DNA from 4 places in the Kocuria sp. KRD140 genome. Region 1 is predicted to be linked to each of the others. Evidence: riboswitches for the same ligand, from Rfam matches in the RefSeq annotation. Region 1 holds a riboswitch; each other region holds the start of a gene.
What was found. Region 1 has a riboswitch for S-adenosylmethionine ahead of J1M36_RS12270 (ABC transporter ATP-binding protein). Riboswitches for the same ligand answer to the same signal wherever they lie in the genome.
Positions count from the first base shown of each region.

Region 2: another riboswitch for S-adenosylmethionine. It lies ahead of J1M36_RS09310 (methylenetetrahydrofolate reductase); the one in region 1 lies ahead of J1M36_RS12270 (ABC transporter ATP-binding protein).
Region 3: another riboswitch for S-adenosylmethionine. It lies ahead of J1M36_RS04465 (cobalamin-independent methionine synthase II family protein); the one in region 1 lies ahead of J1M36_RS12270 (ABC transporter ATP-binding protein).
Region 4: another riboswitch for S-adenosylmethionine. It lies ahead of J1M36_RS11605 (bifunctional o-acetylhomoserine/o-acetylserine sulfhydrylase); the one in region 1 lies ahead of J1M36_RS12270 (ABC transporter ATP-binding protein).

Region 1 covers NZ_JABFAW010000019.1:16,969-19,159, forward strand. The annotation lists gene J1M36_RS12265 (aliphatic sulfonate ABC transporter substrate-binding protein) at 1-547, opposite strand, end outside; gene J1M36_RS12270 (ABC transporter ATP-binding protein) at 552-1,355, opposite strand; SAM riboswitch class I at 1,363-1,454, opposite strand; SAM riboswitch class IV at 1,583-1,697, shown strand; gene J1M36_RS12275 (LLM class flavin-dependent oxidoreductase) at 1,775-2,191, shown strand, end outside.
Region 2 covers NZ_JABFAW010000009.1:113,765-115,955, forward strand. The annotation lists gene J1M36_RS09310 (methylenetetrahydrofolate reductase) at 1-957, opposite strand, end outside; SAM riboswitch class IV at 1,002-1,118, opposite strand; gene J1M36_RS09315 (hypothetical protein) at 1,168-1,437, shown strand; gene J1M36_RS09320 (thermonuclease family protein) at 1,561-2,191, opposite strand, start outside.
Region 3 covers NZ_JABFAW010000004.1:58,003-60,193, reverse strand. The annotation lists gene J1M36_RS04465 (cobalamin-independent methionine synthase II family protein) at 1-948, opposite strand, end outside; SAM riboswitch class I at 963-1,049, opposite strand; partial or broken gene J1M36_RS04460 (3-hydroxybutyrate dehydrogenase) at 1,300-2,048, shown strand.
Region 4 covers NZ_JABFAW010000009.1:639,799-641,989, forward strand. The annotation lists gene J1M36_RS11595 (hypothetical protein) at 1-139, shown strand, start outside; gene J1M36_RS11600 (hypothetical protein) at 215-556, shown strand; SAM riboswitch class IV at 521-641, shown strand; gene J1M36_RS11605 (bifunctional o-acetylhomoserine/o-acetylserine sulfhydrylase) at 718-2,106, shown strand; gene J1M36_RS11610 (homoserine O-acetyltransferase) at 2,109-2,191, shown strand, end outside.

The DNA of each region.
Region 1 (2,191 bases):
CCGCGTGCTGCAGGTTCACCACGGTGACGTCCTGTGCGCTCATGCCCGCCGCGCCGAGGGACTGCAGGAGGAAGAAGTACGGATCCGTGCCCTTCGTCGCGGCCACGGACGTGCCCGCGAGGTCCGCCACGGTGCGCACGGGGGAGTCCGGGGTGCGCACGAGCGCGGACCACTCGGGCTGTGAGAACAGGTCGATCGTCCTGATCGGCGAGCGGTTGGCACGCGCGAGCAGTGCGGCGGAACCTGCCGTGGAGCCCACGTCCACGACCCCGGCGCGTAGCGACTCGTTGGCCTTGTTGGAACCGGCCGAGTACACCCACGTCACGGTCTGGCCGTGGGCCCCGGCGACCTTCTCGAGCCAGCCCTTGGCCTTGATGATCAGGGACAGCGGGTTGTAGGTCGCGTAGTCCAGGTAGATCTCGTGCGCGGAACCGCCGGCCACACCGCGGCCTGGACCTTCGCCCTCCATGACGCATCCGCTCAGGGGCAGCGCCAGCGCGGACAGGCCGAGTGCCTGCAGTGCGCGGCGTCGGGACAACTGCGCCATGCGCTCAGCGCTCCACGCCGAGCAGGGCCAACAGGTGGGCGCGCAGCGCGGTGATCTCACTGTCCTCGCGGGAGCGCGGGCGGGCCAGCTCGGGGGAGATGATCTCGGCGATGGTCGCGGGGCCCGTGGCCGTTTCGCGCGCGAGCACCACCACGTGATCGGAGAGCACCAGGGCTTCCTCGACGTCGTGGGTGACCATGAGCACGGTCGTGGGATCGGCGCGGTGCACGTCCAGCAGCAGATCCTGCATCCTGATCCGGGTCAGGGCGTCCAGGGCCCCGAAGGGCTCGTCCAACAGCAGGACCCGCGGGTTCCGTGCCAGGGCCCGGGCGAGGGATGCGCGCTGTGCCATGCCCCCGGAGATCTCCGAGGGACGGTGATTCGCGTGGTGGGACAGGCCGACGAGCTCCAACAGCTGCGCCACCCGCCGCTTCCCTTCCCGGGCGGGAGTCCCGTGGGGCAGACCCAGTGCCACGTTGCGTGCCACGCTGCGCCACGGCAGCAACCGCGGTTCCTGGAAGCCGACGGCGCAGCGCGGGTCGATCTCGCGCACCACCGAGTCGTCGATCCGGACTTCGCCCTCGCTCGCCGTGCCGAGCCCGGCCACGGCGCGTAGCAGGGTGGACTTGCCGCACCCCGAGGGGCCCAGGACGGAGACGATCTCGCCCGGACGCACCGTGAAGGTCACGTCCCTCAGGACCTCGTGGACATGCGCTCCGTGGTGTGCGGGGAAGGACTTGCCGACCCGGTCGAAGGTGACCGCCGCGGCGTCGACGGCAGATTCCGGGCGCGTGAGGATATGGCTCAATTCATCAACTCCATCGTTCCTGGCATTAGCACCTTGCCCGCGTGGGGCTGGTTGCTGCGACGTCAACGAGCCAGGTCTCTCAGCCGCTCCGGATGGGAACCACACCATTGAACGGGCCGGGAGCCCGCGGGTGCAAATCGTGTGACGCGCCGGGGCGCCGTCGTGACGTGCCGTAACCCGAGGTGTTTCCGAGGACCGGGGATCCCCGTTAGGATCGATGCCACAACGATCACGAGTGCCGACTTTTAGCCCTGGCTTGTCGGACGGCAACCCTCTCCCGTAGCGGGGTGCCCCAGGTGAGGATCGGGCCGCATGACACACCGCATGCGGCAAGTACGGCGCCACACAAGCGCGCTGGACCCGCAAGGTAGGCCGCCGTAGGTGGTGCACGGGGCGCGGGTCGTGTTCCTGCTGAGGGGCTGACCGAGATGAGCAAACGGATTTCCGTCAACGCGTTCGACATGACCTGCGTGGATCACCAGAGCTTCGGGTTGTGGCGCCACCCGCGGTCCCGGGCCACCGAGTACAACACCATCGAGTACTGGACGGAGCTGGCCAAGCTGCTGGAGCGGGGCAAGTTCGACGCCCTGTTCCTTGCGGACGTGGTGGGCATCTACGACATCTACAAGAACTCCGCGGCTCCGGCCGTGCGTGACGGGGCCCAGGTCCCGGTCAACGACCCGTTCATGCAGGTCTCGGCCATGGCCGCCGTGACCGAGCACCTGGGCTTCGGCGTCACGAGCGCGGTGACCTACGAGCAGCCCTACACCCTGGCCCGCAAGTACGCCACACTGGATCACCTCACCAAGGGCCGCGTGGGATTCAACGTGGTGACC
Region 2 (2,191 bases), on a different contig from region 1:
TGCGGCATCCCGGACCCGCAGGTGCTCCAGGATGGTCAGCGCCGCCTCGGGGCGGTTGAACGTGTACAGGTGGAAACCGGCGCAGCCCAGATCCATGAGGTCGTCGATCAGGGACAGGGTGGCCGCGACCCCTCGGTGGCGCAGTTCCTCAGGAGTGTCGGCGCGCAGGAACCGGGTGAGGCGTTCCGGGACCCGGACCCCGGTGATCTCGGTCATGCGCTGCAACCGTTGCGGGTTGCTCAGCGGCATGAGCCCGGCGACCACGGGGATGTGGATGCCCTCCGAGCGCGCGCGTTCCAGGAACGTGGCGTAGTCCTCGGGTTCGTAGAGCACCTGCGTGATCGCGTAGTCCGCACCGGCCTCCTGCTTGTCCCACAGGGACGCGAGATCCGCCTCGAAGTCGCGGCCTCGCGCGGGGGACGGGTAGCACGCCACCGACACGGACAGCGGTCGCTGACCCGGGCGGAACCCGGTGCCGAAGCGACGTCGTTCGACGTCCCGGATCAGCTCCACCAGTTGGGAGGCCCGGCCCAGGCCACCCGCGGGGGTCCGCCATTCCCCGGTACCCAGGGGCGGGTCGCCGCGCAGCGCGAGGAGGTCGCGAACGCCGTCGTCCAGCAACTGGTCCACGGCGCGCTCGAGACCCGCGCGGTCCGTGCCACCGCACGTGAAGTGCGCCATGACCGGGGTCTTGGTCGTGCGGCGCAGGTGGCGCAGCGCCTCGCGGGAGACGCCGTGATGGCCGGCGTGACCGTGGGTGACGGAGAAGAAATCCGGCCCGGCCTGGGCCATGGCGTCGATGTTGCGCCACACAGTGTCCGGGTCCGCGGTGGGCCGCGGCGGGAACACTTCGAACGAGACGAGCGTGGAGCGGCGCGGGCGCCGGACCAGCCAGGACGTCCCCGTGGGCGGGCCAGTCACGGGCGCGGGTTCTGACGCTGCGAGGGGTGCGGGCATATAAAAAATCCTCCGGCCTTAGGACGCCGGAGGACGAGCTCCGAGCGCCGTACTTGCCGACCACGCGGTTGCGCGGCGGCCGGATCCTCATCTGGGGCACCCCACTACAGCTGGAGGGTTGCCGCCCGGCTAGCCAGAGCTTCGCACCGGGACTCATGATCCTTTGTTACGAGTAAGCGTAGCACAGCCCCGTGACGAGGCCCACGAACGATGACGGAACCGCCGGCCTCCCGCCGCGCTCGTCTTCCCAAGCGGGCGGAATGGACCGCACGGGGGCACCTGGGCCCTGCCGTGGTCATCCTGCCCCACGACGTGCAGGACATGAAGATGCCCGAGTTGGGACCCGAGAACTGGGTCTCGCGCTCGATAGCCGCGGCGCCGGCCGCGGGCGGGTCCGCGTCCTCGCAGGCACCCGCTCCGACGACGACGCCGTCCCCCTTGCGCAGCGCGACCGCCAACCCCGGTCGTCACGAACCCTGAGTTCGGGCCGCCGTGCATCCGGCGGCTCGCCGGTGCACCCGCGTGACCAAAGCGCGGCGAAAAACAGGGACGCCCACCCGGTTAACCGACCGGGTGGGCGCGCCTTGGCGTGTCATCAGCAACTCAGCATGGGTGCCAGACCTTTCCTCCCGGTTCGTAGCACCGGGGGCCGGTGTAACCGGGATAACCGCCATCACTCTCGGGAGCCGGGGGCACGTGGGGTGCCGCCGGCAGCTGCGGGGCAGCAGGTACCCGGGGCGCGGCCGGTAGCTGAGGTGCCGCGGGCTGCGCGGGGGCGGGGTTGTAGTTGTAGTTCGGTTGCGGAGCGGGATTGGGTTGGGGTGCCGGATCGCCCACGGCGACCTCGTCCTCCACGACCGCGGGAGGCGCCTCGAGCGTCGGCGTGGGAGTGGGCGTGGAGGACGAGGTGGGACTCGGCGTCGCGCTCGGGCTCGCGGTGCTCGGAGTTGTGGTGCCGGGGGATGCGGATTCCCCCGGCGGCGCGCAGTCCTGCTTCGGGTCGAAGAAACCGACCTGCATGGCCTGGGCGACGTTGTACGCGCTGTCCATCTCTCGCCGGTACGTGCTGTTGGCGCCCACGGTCATGGGCGTTGCCAGGCCCGCCTTGACGAGTGCCTGGTTGACGTTCAACCCGTCGTCGTCGCGGGTCACTCGGGCGAGGGTGCGGCCGTAGCGGTCCGTGCGTTCCACGTCGTAGTCCAGGTGGATCGTGGATCCCTTGGGCAGTAGGTCC
Region 3 (2,191 bases), on a different contig from region 1:
GCCGTGGCGCGGGCTGGACGCCTCGAAGCTGTAGCCCTGCGCGCGGATGGTGAGCATGAGGTCCACGAGGTACTTGAACTCGAGGTCCGTGGTGTGCGGGCCGTGCCACGAACCCCAGCACAGGTGGAAGCGGATCTGCTCCTCGGGGAGGTCGCGCAGTGCGTAGTTCAGCGCGTCCACGCGCAGCTGGGTGAAGGCCAGGTAGTCCTCCACGGTGGGCTCGGGGTTGATCTGGTCCCAGGACTCGGCGATCGAGGGGTCGTCGATCTGCACGGTCAGTCCGGCGTCTACGATGGCCTTGTACTCCTCGCGCATCACGTCCGCGCACGCGTAGACCAGTTCCTCGTCCGTGGCGTAGTACTCGTTCTTCACGCGCGCGCAGGAGCCGGGGGACAGTGCCGCGACGAAGCCCTGCGTGGCACCGTTCAGGGCCATCGCGTCCTTCACGCGGCGGATGTCCCCGGCCACAGCCTCCTGACCCGTGTAGGTCAGCGGGCCCGTGATCTTGGGCTGGGAGACCGTGTTGCGGTGCACGAGCACGCCCGCTGTGGGGTCCTCATAGGCGTCCCGGAAGCGCTCCCGGTCGCGGCGGTCGGGGAAGCTCGTGAGCACGATGTGTCCCGGGCTGGAACGGTGCTTCTCGCCCTCGTTCCACCGGTCCTCGTCCGTGGGGGTCAGCCCGCCCAGGCGGTGGAACGAGTAGTTCCACCAGGCCCCGTAGTCCACGGCGCCGGACGTGGTGTGGCCGTACTCGCCGTCGTTGACGATGTCGATGCCGATCTCGCGCTGGGTGCGCACGATCTCTGCGACGCCTTCGTCGAGCGCCTCGCCCAGCTGGGAGAGGTCGATCTCGCCCGCCTGGAAACGGTTGTTGGCCTTCAGCAGCTCGGGCGTGCGAGGCAGGGAGCCCACGTGGGTGGTCTGGATGCGATCGGTGTTCAAGGGCATGGCTGTGCTGTTCCTTTCCATCGGTCCTGGCGTTAGCACCGGTGTCACCCCGGTTGCTGCGGCTTCCACGAGCCAGATCTCTCGGCCGCTCTGGATGGGTACTGCTCCATCCAACAGCATCGCGAGGAGTGGACGCCAGTTGTGGCGTGTCGGACGACGACGCCGCTCCCCGGGTTCCTCCTGCCCCGGCCCCTCGGGCTGGGGTCACCGGGGCTTCCGTGACCCGGCGGACTCCGGTGCGGGCCGTGACTCGTAGCTGGTCCGGGGTGGTCCGTTCCGGATCGTGACCCGGCGGCCCTCGGGGCGTAGCGTGACGCGGTAGGAGAACCGTCCACGCGCAAAGAGGCTGTCATGGAGCAATCACTCGGGGGGAAGAAGGCCCTGGTCACCGGTGGGGCCAGCGGGATCGGCCGCGCCGCCGTGCAGGCGTTCGCGGACCGCGGCGCCCACGTGGTCGTCGCGGATATCAATGAAGAAGCCGCTCAGACGACGGCCTCCGAGGTGGGCGGGAAGCCTGGGTCGTGGACCTCTCGGATACCGCCGCGCTCGCCGAACTGAGCCTGGACGTGGACATCCTGGTCAACAACGCGGGGATCCAAAAGGTGGCCCCCGTGCAGGACTTCGACCCCGCGGACTTCCACCGCATCCTCACGCTCATGCTCGAGGCTCCGTTCCTGCTGATCCGTGCCGCACTGCCGCACATGTACGAGCGCGGATGGGGCCGGATCATCAACGTCTCCTCCATCCACGGTCTGCGCGCGTCCGCGTACAAATCCGCGTACGTCACGGCCAAGCATGGGCTCGAAGGGCTGTCCAAGACCGTGGCCCTGGAGGGCGCTGAGCACGGTGTGACCAGCAACTGCGTCAACCCCAGCTACGTGCACACCCCGCTCGTGGACAAGCAGATCAAGGACCAGGCCGCGACCCACAGGATCCCCGAGGACCAGGTGATCGAGAAGATCATGCTCACCGAGTCCGCGATCAAGCGCCTCGTGGAACCCGAGGAGGTTGGCGAGCTCATCGCGTTCCTGGCCGGCCCGTCCGCGGGCATGGTCACGGGTGCGTCCTACACGATGGACGGTGGCTGGACGGCGTTCTGAGTGCGGGGCGACGTCGCCGCGTCCACCCTCGCTGCCGTTCGGTGTCGAGGCAATGGCCCGCGTTCCACGGCCCCTCTCCGGCCAAGGGCCCGAACATCTGCGTCCCGAAAAAACACCCGCAGTCGCACAACGCATGCGGTATC
Region 4 (2,191 bases), on a different contig from region 1:
CCGGCACATGTCCATCGCGGCCGTGGTTGGCGGCGTTCACCATCCTGGCGGTGGTCGGCATCGCGTTCAACGTGGCCATTTTCCTGTGGTTGGCACCCCGCATCATCGGTCGCTATTGGTTCGGGCGCGGTATCGGTGACTTCCACCCGTCCATGGGTGTGACCGCCACCGGGCTGATCCTCATGCGCGTGGTGGACCCGGAGGCCAAGACCCGGTGTTCGAGGCGTTCGGTGACAAGCAGCTGGTGTTCGAACCGTTCTTCGGGGGCGGGTTGGTCACGGCGCTGGCCATCCCCGTCATCTACCTGACCGGTGTGGGGCCGTTGTTCTTCGTGATGCTCGCGGTGTTCGTGATCGCGGTGCTCACGGGTCTGTTCTACTTCCATCCACGTGAGACGAAGGACCGGGAACTGCACACCCGGGAGATGGAACAGCAGGAACGAGCGGCCACTGACCCCGAGCCCGCTCGCAGCGTCCCCGGCTTGACTCCCGCCCCGCCGGGTTCGGACAATGAGGTAATAGGTCACGAGAGTCAGCGCGAAGCCCCAGCTAGCTGACCGGCAACCCTCCCTTCCGCGGTGGGGTGCCCTGGGTGAGGACCTGGCCGTGGCGTCGACCGACGTCGTGCGGCAAGCGCGGGTCATTGGTGCCCGGTCACAGCACGGGCACCGTGCGGATCGCCACCGGACCCCTGATCCTTCCGAGAAGGAGTACGGCCATGAGCACCGCTCCCACCCCCGACAATCCCCAGGGCTGGTCGTTCGAGACCCGACAGATCCACGCGGGCCAGAACCCCGACCCTGTGACCGGGTCGCGCGCCCTGCCGATCCACCAGACCACGTCCTTCGTGTTCCCGGACGCCCGCACGGCGGCGGCCCGGTTCGCGCTCGAGGAGATGGGTCCCATCTACTCGCGCCTGACCAACCCCACCACGGAGGTCGTGGAGCACCGGGTCGCGTCCCTCGAGGGCGGCGTGGGGGCCCTGATGGTCTCCTCCGGACAGGCCGCGGCCACGCTCGCGATCCTCAACCTGGGCGGCGCCGGAACCCACGTGGTGGCCAGCCCGTCCCTGTACGGCGGGTCGTACAACCTGCTCAAGCACACGCTGCCGCGCATGGGCGTGGAGACCACGTTCGTCTCGGACCCGGACAATCCCGCGCAGTGGCGGGACGCGGTGCGCGAGAACACCGTGGCGTTCTTCGGTGAATCCATCCCGAACCCCCGCAACGACGTGCTCGACATCGAGACGATCGCCGGGATCGCCCACGAGGCGGGTGTCCCGCTCATCGTGGACAACACGATCGCCACGCCCTACTTGGTGCGGCCCATCGAGTGGGGCGCGGACATCGTGCTGCACTCGGCCACCAAGTTCCTGGGCGGCCACGGCACGGCGATCGGCGGGTTCATCGTGGACACCGGAGCGTTCGACTACTCGCGGGACCCTGAGCGCTTCCCCGGTTTCAACCAACCGGACGAGACGTACAACGGACTCGTCTACGCCCGCGATCTCGGTGCCGACGGGGCCTTCGGCGTCAACCTCTCGTACATCCTCAAAGCGCGCGTGCAGTTGCTGCGCGATCTGGGGACCTCGATCTCTCCGTTCAACGCGTTCTTGATCGAGCAGGGCATCGAGACGCTGTCGTTGCGCATGGAACGTCACGTGGCCAACGCGCAGAAGGTCGCCGAGTGGCTCGAGGCCCGCCCCGAGGTGCGCTCGGTGTCCTACGCCGGTCTGGAGTCCTCGCGCTGGCACGACCGCGCCCTGAAGTACGCGCCCAAGGGTGCCGGGTCGGTGCTCGGTTTCGTGCTCGACGGCGGCCGGGACGCCGGTGTCGCGTTCGTGGACGCCCTGAGCCTGCACTCCAACGTGGCGAACATCGGTGACGTGCGCTCCCTCGTGATCCACCCCGCCTCCACGACGCACGCCCAGCTCAAGGACGAGGAGCAGCTCGCGGCCGGCGTGGAACCGGGATTCGTGCGGCTGTCCGTGGGTGTCGAGGGCATCGACGACATCCTCGCGGACCTCGAGTCCGGATTCGCCGCGGTGGGTGCGCGCGGCGACGCTGCCGGCGACGCGGCGTCGTCGGCGGAGGACACGGGGAACTGACCATGACGGTCGTGGGCAACGGGCCGCGCACGCGGCGCGACGGCGTCGTACGGCGGGCCGAACTCGGCGAGCTCGTGCTCGAGTC